DNA from 2 places in the Rhizobium sp. LjRoot258 genome. Region 2 is predicted to be linked to the other one. Evidence: riboswitches for the same ligand, from Rfam matches in the RefSeq annotation. Region 2 holds a riboswitch; the other holds the start of a gene.
What was found. A riboswitch is a leader RNA that binds a small molecule or an ion and turns the genes downstream of it on or off. The one in region 2 is predicted to bind S-adenosylmethionine.
Positions count from the first base shown of each region.

Region 1: linked by a shared signal. The riboswitch ahead of ACSQ9D_RS00765 (O-succinylhomoserine sulfhydrylase) and the one ahead of metA (homoserine O-acetyltransferase MetA) in region 2 are both predicted to bind S-adenosylmethionine.

Region 1 is NZ_CAXUST020000001.1:151,526-157,863, reverse strand. Features, by position in the region: gene ACSQ9D_RS00770 (2'-deoxycytidine 5'-triphosphate deaminase) at 274-1,368, opposite strand; SAM riboswitch at 1,441-1,519, shown strand; gene ACSQ9D_RS00765 (O-succinylhomoserine sulfhydrylase) at 1,565-2,749, shown strand; gene apaG (Co2+/Mg2+ efflux protein ApaG) at 2,948-3,340, shown strand; gene ACSQ9D_RS00755 (Hsp33 family molecular chaperone) at 3,341-4,336, opposite strand; gene argF (ornithine carbamoyltransferase) at 4,430-5,347, opposite strand; gene ACSQ9D_RS00745 (aspartate aminotransferase family protein) at 5,390-6,338, opposite strand, start outside.
Region 2 is NZ_CAXUST020000001.1:3,692,874-3,699,211, reverse strand. Features, by position in the region: gene ACSQ9D_RS18150 (SIS domain-containing protein) at 1-335, opposite strand, end outside; gene ACSQ9D_RS18145 (GntR family transcriptional regulator) at 332-1,105, opposite strand; gene ACSQ9D_RS18140 (aldose epimerase family protein) at 1,220-2,242, opposite strand; gene metA (homoserine O-acetyltransferase MetA) at 2,380-3,303, opposite strand; SAM riboswitch at 3,339-3,416, opposite strand; gene ACSQ9D_RS18130 (ABC transporter ATP-binding protein/permease) at 3,567-5,393, shown strand; gene ACSQ9D_RS18125 (DUF5666 domain-containing protein) at 5,398-6,015, opposite strand; gene ACSQ9D_RS18120 (ATP-binding cassette domain-containing protein) at 6,157-6,338, opposite strand, start outside.

The DNA of each region.
Region 1 (6,338 bases), 3.5 Mb from region 2:
GCGCGCGCATTCGCTCGCGGCCGGATGGGAACTTTGGAAGCGTATGTTTGCGCGCCCATCGGTCTTTGTTGGCGATCTGGACCCACCACCGTCACAGCACGAACACCACAAGGCTCAAGAAGATTCTACCGGCCGGCCCTTATCTCGCGCCGAACACAGCTCCTTCAAATCGACGGCAGAAACACTACCCTACCTCTGGCCGAATGATGGCGAACGACGCCCTCTGGCTACCGACGAGAACGCGGCAGCCAGCGATCGAGGACACCAGAACGCTCAAATGCGGAAGTGCTTGGAAAGCTTCAGGCCCTGGGCCTGATAGTTCGAGCCGAGGCCGGAGCCGTAGAGGCTTTCCGGGTGCTCCCGCATATGTTCGTAGACGAGGCGGCCGACGATCTGGCCGTCTTCGAGGATGAAGGGAACCTCGTGGCTGCGGACCTCGAGCACGGCGCGGCTGCCGCGGCCGCCAGCCGGCGCGTGGCCGAAGCCAGGGTCGAAGAAGCCGGCATAGTGCACGCGGAATTCGCCGACCAGCGGATCGAAGGGGGTCATCTCGGCCGCGTAGTGCGGCGGCACATGGATGGCTTCGCGGGAGACGAGGATGTAGAACTCGTCAGGATCCAGGATCAGTTCGTTGCGGCCGCGACTATAGAGAGGCTCCCAGAAATCATAGATGTCGTGCTGCGCCTTCTTGTCGACATCGACGACGGCGGTGTGGTGCTTGCCGCGGTAGCCGATCAGGCCGTCCTTGTCGCCCGCAAGATCGATCGACAGCGCAATGCCGCCGCCCGAGACGTTCGGTTGCTTGCTGGCAACCAGCGTTTCGGCATCGTGCAGCGCCAGAAGTTCGGGCTCGCCGAGCAGGGAATGCCCGACACGGAAGCGGATCTGCGACAGGCGCGAGCCCCGGCGCACGACAATCGGGAAAGTGCGCGGGCTAATTTCGAGGTAGAGAGGGCCGGAATAGCCGGTCGGGATCTTATCGAACTCCTGCGCATAGTCGGTGATGACGCGCGTGAAGATATCCAAACGCCCGGTCGAGCTCTTCGGGTTGGCCGAGGCCGACATATCGGCCGGCAGGTCGAGGCGCTCCATCAGCGGAACGATATAGACACAGCCTGTCTCCAGCACGGCACCTTCGGAGAGATCGACGACGTGAAGGCTTAGGCGATCGAGCTTGTCGGACACAAGATGGGATGGCCCCGGCATGAAACTCGCGCGAACGCGGAAAGCCTTGGCGCCAAGCCTCAGGTCGAGGCTTGCCGGCTGGATCTGGTCGTGATCCAAATCGCGCTCAGAGCTGAGACGCCCGGCCTCAAAGAGCGCGGCAATCGCACGATCTGCCAAAATTCCTGTTACGCGAGCCATCATGCCTTATCCATATTTGTCGCAGACAAAACCAAACTCGAGGAATTGACGCAAGCATAGAACGGCAGTATTGCAGCTTTATCCCGTGGTGATTTGGCCGGTCGGCTTGCAGCCACGTTAAACAAGTGGCTAAAAGGACCGGGTGCAAAACCGGTCTGCTTTCGCGGCCGGTTTTTTTGTTGTTTGAAAGTGGTGATTCATGAGCAAGACCTGGCGCCCGGCAACCCAACTCGTACACGGCGGTTCGCTGCGCTCGCAATATGGCGAGACCTCCGAAGCAATCTACCTCACGCAGGGCTTCGTCTATGAAAGCGCGGAAGCGGCCGAAGCACGCTTCAAGGGCGAGACCGAAGGCTATATTTACGCTCGCTACGGCAGCCCGACCAACGACATGTTCGAGAAGCGCATGTGCGCGCTCGAAGGCGCCGAGGAGGCCCGTGCCACAGCCTCGGGCATGGCAGCCGTCACCGCCGCGATCCTCTGCCAGGTGAAGGCAGGCGACCACATCGTCGCAGCCCGCGCCCTCTTCGGCTCCTGCCGCTGGGTCGTCGAGACGCTTGCGCCGAAATACGGCATCGAATGCACGCTGGTCGATGGTCGCCATCTCGAGAACTGGGAAAAGGCGATCCGCCCGAACACGAAGGTGTTCTTCCTGGAAAGCCCGACGAACCCGACGCTAGAAGTGATCGATATCGCCGGTGTTGCCAAGCTCGCCAACCAGATCGGCGCCAAGGTCGTAGTCGACAACGTCTTTGCAACCCCGATCTTCCAGAAGCCACTCGAGCTCGGCGCCCATATCGTCGTCTACTCGGCCACCAAGCACATTGACGGTCAGGGCCGCAGCCTCGGCGGCGTGATCCTCTCCGACACGGAATGGGTCAAGGAGAACCTGCAGGACTACTACCGCCACACCGGCCCGGCGATGTCGCCGTTCACGGCGTGGACGCTGCTGAAGGGCCTCGAGACACTGCCACTGCGTGTCAAGCAGCAGACCGAAAATGCATCGAAGATCGCCGACTTCCTGGCTGATCAGCCGAAGGTCGCCAAGGTCATCTATCCCGGCCGCAAGGATCATCCGCAGGCCGACATCGTCGCCAAGCAGATGAAGGGCGGCTCGACGCTGGTCGCGATCGAATTGAAGGGTGGCAAGGAGGCAGCCTTCGCGCTTCAAAACGCGCTTGATATCGTCAAGATCTCCAACAATCTGGGCGACGCCAAGAGCCTGATCACGCACCCGGCGACGACGACGCACAAGAACCTGACCGACGAGGCGCGTGCAGAGCTCGGCATCTCCGGCGGCACCGTTCGTCTCTCCGCGGGCATCGAGGACACGGACGATCTGATCGAGGATTTCGCCCAGGCACTCGCCAAGGTGAACGCCTGATCAGCCCATAACGGCCGGATTACCTCCGATCCGGCCGACCGCCATGCGCTTTTGCCACATGCGAGGCGGGCTAAAATTAGGCTTAGCGCGCGAAACCTCTTGCCATTGCACGCATTAGGGACGTGATCGCCTATCGGTTTATTGACGGATCGGCCGTCGTATAAGATACCGGTAACGTATGTTGACTATGGTGTAGGCATGTACCGCGCCCTTACACGAGACATTGAAGTCGTCGTCGAACCCTTTTATCTGGAGGAGCAATCCGATCCGGAGGACGATCGTTATGTCTGGGGCTACAAGATCGTCATCAGCAACAATTCCGACACGACCGTACGATTGGTGAACCGCTACTGGAACATCACAGACCAGAACGGGATCGTCGATGAGGTCACGGGCGCCGGCGTTGTCGGCGAACAGCCGCGGCTTGCTCCGGGCGATACCTATGAATATTCCTCGGGCTGCCCACTGGATACGCCATCAGGGCTGATGTTCGGCCACTACCAGATGGAAACGGATGAAGGCGAGCTTTTCGATGTCGAAATTCCCGCCTTCTCGCTGGATTCGCCAGGGCTGCTCAGAGTCCTGAACTGATCACTCGGCAGCCTGAGCCACCTCTTCCACTTCGAAGCGGTAGGTCGTCGAGCAGAACTCGCAGGTCACCGAGATCGCGCCGCCTTCCTGGCTGGCATCGATTTCCTCGGCAGAGAACCCCTTCAGCACGCCCTTGATCTTCTCGCGCGAACAGCTGCAGCGATCGAAGACCTCGCGCGGTTCGTAGACGCGAACGCCGCGTTCGTGGAACAGGCGGTACAGCAGCCTCTCCGTGCCCACCTGCGGATCCGTCAACTCGTCGGCGTCGATCGTTTCGACGAGCGAGCGGGCTTCCATCCATGCATCGTCTTCCTTGTGGGAACCACCGGCCGTGTCACCGTCGCCCCCATGAAGATCCGGCTGGCGCATGCGCTCGGGCGCTTCCGGCAGGAACTGGGCCACGAGCCCCCCTGCCCGCCAACGGTGACGCGGCTTGCCCACTTCGTCGCGATCGAAGAGCTCGGCAGCGGCAAGACGCACTTGCGTCGGGATTTGCTCCGACTGGCGGAAATAGGTGCCGGCGATTTCCTCGAGGGTCGCTCCGTCGAGCGCAACGATGCCCTGATAGGGTTGGCTAAACTTCCCCTGATCGATCGTAAACGCCAGCATACCCTTGCCGAGCAGCTGTTCAGGCTCGATTTGCCCAGCGGCGATGGCCGTGTCGAGGAGGCCCTGGTCGAAGCGCGCATAAGCACGCACGTTCTCGGGCGTCGAGAAATCGCAAACAAGCAGGTCCACCGGGCCGTCGCCTTTGGTCTGCACCGTGAACTTGCCGTCGAATTTCAGCGAGGTGCCGAGCAGCACCGTCAACACGACGACTTCGGCAAGAAGCCTCGCGACAGGCGCAGGATAGCGATGACGCTCGAGGATCGCGTCCAGCATCGGCCCGAGTTGGACGGCGCGACCGCGCACATCCAACCCTTCAACCTGAAACGGAACGACGTGATCATCGCCGGCGAAATTGAATTCGCCGAGGGCGGCTGCAGGTTCTGCCATTGGTCTTCTCCTAGTCTGAGAGCGGCAGACGAGAGTGTCCATCCGCTCGCGCGGCCAACGGGCCTTCCGGCCAAACGTGGCGTGCAGTATGGTTCAGATCGCGCCTAGGCACCAAGCAAGAATCGACTTCTGCGCATGAAGACGGTTTTCCGCTTCATCGAAGACGACGGATTGCGGGCCGTCGATCACCTCGTCCGTGACTTCCTCACCACGATGGGCGGGCAGGCAATGCATGAACAATGCATCCTTGTCGGCCTGTGCCATCAAAGCCGAATTGACCTGATAAGGCTGGAAGACGTTATGACCCCGGGCCCGATGTTCCTGATTCATGGAGACCCAGGTATCGGTCACCACGCAATCGACGCCGGCGACCGCACGGTCGGCATCATGGCAGAGCATGATTTCGGCGCCCTCATCGCGGGCCCAGTTCAAATAGTGATCCTTCGGCTCGGAACCAAGGGGGACCGCCATATTCATACGATAGCCGAAACGGGCAGCCCCTTCGACCAGCGAATGCAGCACGTTGTTGCCATCGCCGGTCCAGGCGATCGTCTTGCCCTTGATGGGGCCACGATGCTCCTCGAAAGTCATGATATCGGCCATGATCTGGCACGGATGGGTATCGTCCGTCAGCGCGTTGATGACGGGAACCGTGGCGTGCTCGGCCAGCTCCAGCATGCGGGCATGATCGGTGGTGCGGATCATGATCGCATCGACGTAACGTGAGAGCACCTTCGCCGTGTCGCCAATGGTCTCGGCGCGACCGAGCTGCATTTCGGTGCCCGAGAGGAAGAGCGTCTCGCCGCCCAGCTGGCGCATGCCGACGTCGAAGGAGACGCGGGTACGGGTCGAAGGCTTCTCGAAGATCATCGCGAGCATCTTGCCGGCGAGCGGCTTGTCGCCTTGCCCAGCCTTGAAGGCCTGCTTGCGGGACATGGCGTCATTCATGATGAGCCGCAGGTCTGATGCCGCAACGGCGGAGAGATCGAGAAAGTGTTTGGTGGAAGCCATTGTCTTTACCTATCACGCCCGCCTTCCGGCCGGCATTATCCATTAAGCCGTCTTCTTGACCTTCGAAGCGCGCACGCTTTCGGCGGCACGCTCAAGGCGGGCGAGGCCCTCACGGGCTTCGTCCGGTGTGACGACCAGAGGCGGCAGAAGACGGATGACGTTGTCGCCAGCGGGAACGCCGAGCAGATGGGCGTCACGGATTGCATGCAGCAGCTCGGAAGACGGCACGGCGGCCTTGACGCCGAGCAGCAGTCCCTCGCCGCGAACGTCCTCGATGATATCAGGATAGCGATCCTTGAGCGAGGCCAGCCCTTGGCGGAAGACCAGCGAGACGTCGCGCACCTGCTGCAGGAAGCCGTCCGCGAGGATCACGTCGAGCACGGCACTGCCTACAGCCATGGCAAGCGGATTACCGCCATAAGTGGAGCCATGCGTGCCGGCCTTCATGCCGGAAGCTGCCTCTGCCGTCGCAAGGCAGGCGCCGAGCGGGAAGCCGCCACCGATGCCCTTGGCGACTGCCATGATGTCAGGGGTGGCGCCGGACCATTCATGCGCAAACAGCTTGCCCGTGCGGCCCATCCCGGTCTGCACTTCGTCGAAGACCAGCAGCAGACCGTGCTCGTCGCAGATCTCACGAAGTGCCTTCAGGAACTGGTTGGTCGCCGCACGGACGCCACCCTCCCCCTGAACAGGCTCGATGAGGATCGCGGCCGTCTCGTTTGTGATGGCGCTGCGGACGGCATCGAGATCGCCAAAAGGAACCTGATCGAAGCCGGGCGCCTTCGGACCGAATCCTTCGAGGTACTTCTCCTGGCCACCCGCAGCGATCGTCGCCAGCGTGCGGCCATGGAAGGCACCTTCGAACGTGATGATATGAAACCGCTCGGGATGGCCCTTGGAAAACTGATAGCGGCGCGCCGTCTTGATCGCGCATTCCAGGGCTTCCGCGCCGGAGTTCGTGAAGAACACCTTGTCGGCAAATGTAGCCTCG
Region 2 (6,338 bases):
GCATCCTGCAAGGCAATGATGTCGGGGCTTGCGCCGGATTGCGACACCGTGAAGTGGATGCCCCCCTTCAGATGCAGAGACGCACCATAGACTGACGCGATCGATGGGCCAACCGATGCGACCGGCACGCCACAGGTGATCTCGAACAGGTATTTGAAGAAGGTCGCGGCATGGTCCGACGACCCGCGCGCTGCCGTCGTCACCACGGTCGGAACGCCTGATGCAAACAGCTTCGCAATTTCGTCGAAGCCGGACTTTTCTTTCTGAAGCAGGGTTGCGACGACCTCCGGCGATTGGTCGGCTTCCTGCAACATTAGCGACTGGGTTTCACTCATAGGTCATCTCCAATTCTTAATTCCGCAACAAAATCATATGCATCGCCACGATAGTGGGAGCGGGTGTATTCGACGACACGCTGGTCTTCCAGGCGCGAGACGCGTTCGATGAGTAGCGCGGGCGCGCCGGCATTCACGTGCAGCGCGGCGGCCGATGACGGATCGAGCGTGACCGCCGTCAATCTCTGCAGCGCCCGAACGGGGCGGTGGCCGTTTGCCGCGAGTGCTTCGTAAAGAGATCCTTCTCCACCACCATTTTCTCCAAGGAATTTTATCGGCACGACAGCGCGTTCGATCGCAAGCGGCAGCCCGTCGGCAAGACGCAGACGATCGAGGCGAAGGACGGGTTCATCAAGGCCGAGGCCAAGCAGGAACGCCTCATCGGGAGATGGCGTATTGACCGTCCGAGACAAGATCCTTGCGGCAGGGGCGCGACCGCGCGAGCGCATGTCGGCAGAAAACGAGGAGAGCCGCCACAGCGATTGTTCCATGCGTTCAACCTTGCTGGAAACGAAGGTGCCGCTCCCGTGCCGAGACTCGAGCGTGCCAGCGTTCATCAGGTCACGATAGGCGGTTCGAACAGTCACGCGTCCGACCTTCAGCGCTTCGGCCATATCGCGCTCGCCGGGGAGTGCCGTTCCAGGCTTCAGTAATCCTTCCTGAATCAGGCCAGTCAGGGCCTGCGCCAGCCGCTTGTAAAGCGGTCCCGTCAACGCCTCGTCGCGCAGACCACGGCTGTTCAGCTCAGCTATCAGACTGGTTCTATCCATGTTCCAGTAATAGAACCTATTTAGAACCAATCGCAAGCGAGAAATAACTCTAAAAAGAAAAACCCTCGCAGGCCGACTGCGAGGGTTTGTTCATTCGAGCACAAGATGAGAGCGTCAGCTCTTCGAGAAAACGTAGTCCGTTTCCTGACGCAGGACCTCGCCCGGGCGCAGAACGGCGTTCGGAAATCCCTCGTGATTGATTGCATCGGGCCAGATCTGCGTTTCCAGGCAGAAGCCGGCGAACGGACCATATTTGCGTCCGTCGAGGCCGGGCACAGGCACGTTGAGCTTGAAGGCGGCATAGAACTGGACGCCGGGCTCCGTCGTGCGTACTTCCAGCGAAACGCCCGAGTTCAGGCTGCGCGCAAGCGCGACGGACCGCTTGGCGGTCCGGTCATCGGAAAGGCAGAAATTGTGATCGTAGAGCGCCTGCTCGCTGCCGTCGAACCGCTTCATCGGCGACATCTCGCGGAAGTCGAAGACAGTTCCGGCGACGGGTCGGATCTCACCCGTCGGGACCTGCAGTTCATCGGTGACGAGGTAGCCGTCGGCTGCAATCATGATGTCGTGGCCGAGCGCATCGTCACGGCCGTCGAGGTTGAAATAGGCATGTTGGCAAACGTTGGCGATCGTCGGCTGATCACTGGTCGATTCGTAGACGACGGAGAATTCGCCGTCGCCATGCACCCAGTAGGTTGCCTGGATAGTGCAGTTGCCCGGATAGCCGGCGCGGCCGTCCGGATCGACGATCTTCAGCACAACGCGGTCGACATCATGCTCGACGATTGTCCAGTTCTGCTTGGCGATGTTGTCGCTGCCGCCATGCAGGTGGGTCACGCCCTTCTCGTTGAGATCGAGCTGATAGGTCTTGCCATCCAGCGTGAACTTGCCGCCGCCGATGCGGTTTGCGCAGCGTCCGGGCGTTGCGCCAAAGTAGGAGGAGTGAGCGGGGTAGCTGTCGAAATCGTCGAAGCCGAGCAGAAGCGGGGCATCGTGGTCGTCGAGGCGGAGATCCTGAATGACGGCACCCCAGGTGATGATCTTGGCTGTCAGCCCGCCACCCTTGATCTCGATCCGATAGACAGTTTCTCCCGACTTGGTCTGCCCAAAAACTTCCCGTTTCAACACTTCCGCCATAACGACCGTCCAGATATATCTTCGATTGAGGCAGGGACCCTGCCCCCATTTGCCGCAAACCGCAACGGGTGTGCCGCAAAAAAGAAACGCTACCAGACCGGGGACACGCTCCGCCCAGCCGCTTGGCGTTGCTCGTCTCAGTCGCTCTTGCCGATATCGTTGAGATCGTAAGGCGTGGTCTGGTAGATCTCGTTGATCCAGTTGCCGAACAACAGGTGCGCGTGGCTGCGCCAGCGGTTTTGCGGCGTCAGCGACGGATCGTTGTGCGGGAAGTAGTTGTGCGGCATCTTGATCGGAACGCCGGCATTCACGTCGCGGAAATATTCGTCGGAAAGCGACGTGGAATCATATTCCACATGATTGAACATATAGAGCCGCTTGCCCTTCCGCTCATGCACGAGGCAGACGCCCATTTCGTTGGACTCCATCAGGATCTCAAGGCTTTCCGACTTTTCGATGTCGCCGCGGCGGACTTCGGTCCAGCGCGACACCGGCACTTCGAAATTGTCCGAGAAACCGTTCAGGTAAACGGATGACGGCTTCAGGTTCCGGTGCCGGTAGACGCCGAAGGCCTTCTCCTTGAGCTCGTACTTCGGAACACCGTGGAAATGATAGATCGCGGCCATTGCACCCCAGCAGACGTTCATCGACGAATGGACGTTGGTTTCCGTCCAGTCGAAAATCTGCTGCATTTCGCCCCAATAGTTCACGTCCTCGTAGGGCAGCGTCTCGATCGGCGCGCCGGTAGTGATGAAGCCGTCGAACTTGCGGTGCTTCACTTCCTCCCACGTCTGGTAGAAGGCGAGAAGATGGTCTTCCGAGGTGTTCTTTGCTTTGTGGTTACCCACGCGGATCAGCGAAAGTTCCACCTGCAGTGGAGACGCGCCGACCAGGCGGGCCATCTGCAATTCCGTCTTGATCTTGTTCGGCATGAGGTTGAGAAGCCCGATCTGCAGCGGTCGGATGTCCTGACGGATAGCCACCGTCTCGGTCATCACGCGCACGCCTTCCTGAACCAGGGTTTCAAATGCAGGCAAGGTATCGGGGATCTTGATGGGCATTGCGGTCACTCGATCAAAACAACGAATACATCGCTATCGGTCCGCACGCGGCCCTTTAGCGACTTCTTTAACGTGGCTGCAAGCCGGCCGGCCAAATCACCACGGAGCGTTCTAAATAGCGTTAGTCGACCTGCGAATCAATTGCCCAAACGAACGGAGGGGTCGATGCGAGGTCACTCCCACGTTAATGGCTGCTAGAATCTGTTGGTGGACACAACGAATCGCGATGTTTATTGAAGTAGAATGACGGCTAGGGACGCGTAATGGCAGATGACCTCGAAGGCAGGCCAAGCATTCAACGGCAGGACAGAGTAGGATACGATCTGAGCCTGGGCTATCGCATGAAGGTCATGTTCTCGGCTTTCTGGCATTCACCCGTGCGGGGACGGGTCTTGCTGATCGCAACGGCGCTGATCGCCATCATTCTCGCCACCGCCTATGCGACCGTCATCCTCAACCAGTGGAACGCGCCCTTTTACGACAGCATCGCTCGGCGTGATTTGCATGGGTTCTTCCATCAGCTGAAGGTCTTCGCGCTGATTGCGGGCATGCTGCTCTTGCTCAACGTCGTGCAGGCCTGGCTGAACCAGATGACCGCGCTCTACATGCGCGAAGGTCTGACGCGCGATCTCGTCAACCAATGGCTCCAGCGCAAGCGTGCGCTTCGGCTTTCGGCCAGCGGCCTCATCGGCGTCAATCCCGATCAGCGCCTACACGAAGATGCCCGCAACCTCGCGGAAAGCACGACGACCCTGATGATCGGGCTGGTGCAGGCGACGATCTTGCTCATCAGTTTCATCGGCGTGCTATGGGAATTGTCCAGCGGCTTTGTCTTCCGTTTCGGCACCTATGCCTTCTCCATTCCGGGCTATATGGTTTGGGCCGCAATCTTCTATGCGGCGTCCGCATCTATTCTCAGCCAGCTGGTAGGCCGCAAGCTCGTGAAGCTCAATGCGGATCGTTTCTCGAAGGAGGCGGAACTTCGCTTTGCGCTGATGCATGCCAACGAGAACATGCCGGCGATTACGGTGGCGCGCGGCGAGGAGAATGAGCAGCAGCGGATCAATACCGACATCAGCGCGGTGCTCGCCGTCATCAAGCGGGTGGCGATGGCCAACGTCAACCTTACCTGGGTGTCAGCCGGCTACGGCTGGCTTGTCGTGGTCATCCCGATCATTGTAGCCGCACCGGCATACTTCTCCGGCGGCCTGACGTTTGGCGAGCTGATGGTATCGGTCGGTGCTTTCAACCAGGTCAACACGGCCCTTCGCTGGTATGTGGCGAACTTCGGACCCATTGCCGAATGGCGCGCCACACTGATGCGTGTCACCGATTTTCGTCAAGCGCTCACCACCATGAGCGACGAGATCAATCTCAGGGGCACGATTAGCTACGAGCGCAGCCCGCCCGGGACACTGACCCTGGACCATGTACGGATCGCTTCTAAGATTGGCGAAGAGATCGACCAGTGCGGCGGGTTCCGCGTGCACGAAGGCGCCGTGACGATCAAGGTCGGCGAAAAGGTCATGATCAACGGCGATCACAACGTGAACCGCAAACTGCTCTTCCTTGCACTCTCCGAGCTTTGGCCGTGCGGGGGCGGTAAGATCGGCTTGCCGCCCGCCGACGACATGCTTTTCGTCGCGCAATCGGCTTACATCCCCGGGGGTTCGCTCCGCGAAGCGCTGGCGTTTCCTGAGTCTGCGGACACCTATGAGAATGCCGACGTCGTGGCAGCACTGGAAAAGGCAGGACTCCACCATCTGGTTTCCCGGCTCGATGCCCGGGCCCGGTGGGACAAGCTGCTCGATTCTGACGAGCAGCGTGCGATCGGTTTTGCTCGCCTGCTTCTCGTACGACCGAAATGGATCGTGTTCGACGAAGTGCTGGAAGGCATGGAGCCGGAATGGCAATCATCGATGATGGGCGTCCTGGCTTCGATGCCTGACACCACGATGATCTACATCGGTCGCTCAGACGCCTTCGTCGACACTTTCAAGCCGCGCGTGCTGCATCTGGAAGCTCTGCATGCGAAGCCGGAAGTGAAGGTCGTGGCAAAAGCGCCAAACGCACCCGCACCCGCGCTCTGACGGCTTACATCGGCGGCACGACGCCGTTTTTACCGACTGTGACGTTTGCTGCCGACACCGTGCCGTCTGCAGCTCTTTCGCCCATCACGATCACGCGCGCTCCTGCGACAAGGTCTGCCTTTCCGGCAGGGGCGAAGGTGACGATCGGTGTATCGTCGGCGATCGATATCGTCTTTTCCTTGCCTTGATATGTCAGCGTGATGGTGTGGCCATCGACTGCCTTGACGGCTTTCGCGACCGTCGCGTTGGTCATCGTGCTGTTTGGCCTCAAGTCCCAGGGGCGACTGCCTTCTCCGGTGCCCTTCATCGCTCCCGGAAAGATCAGCACTTCGAGAGCGCCATCGCCGCCATCAGCTTTTGGCAATGATGCAACGCCAACGAAATCGCCCGGCTTGATGTCTTCCACGGCGGCCTTCTTGATGCCGCGGACCTTCCAGTCTGGCTTCAATGTCACCGTTTGCTTTGTGCCTTCTCGTGTTTTGACCACCAACGTGTTGCCGCTCAGGCTTTCAATCGCGCCGCGCACGCGTTGCGCTTCCTGGGCAAGCGCGCCGTGCGACGTAATAACGAGGAAACCCGCGGCCCAGACGAGCGCGGTAGATGCTTTGAGATTGTGTGGCATAGTCTGCTTTCCTTGCCGTCGTGCAAGCTGCGGATACGGCGCGCAGCTTAGTCCTGCCGGTCGAAAGCTGACGAATCAATGAAACGTGAAAGCCAGGTCGCGCGGCAGAGACGGGTCGGATTGAAAGGGCGCGAGAGGGCCTTAGCCCTCCAATTCCTCCCGCAGCATCTCGAGTTCCAGCCATTCCTCTTCCATTTTCGTCAGGCTGTCCCGGAGCTTCTCCATCTCCGCTGCCAGACGGTTGAATGTGGTGGGGTCCTTGGTGAACAGGCCGGAGTCCGTCATCCGCTCCTCCCGTTTTGCGATCTCGGCTTCGGCCTTGG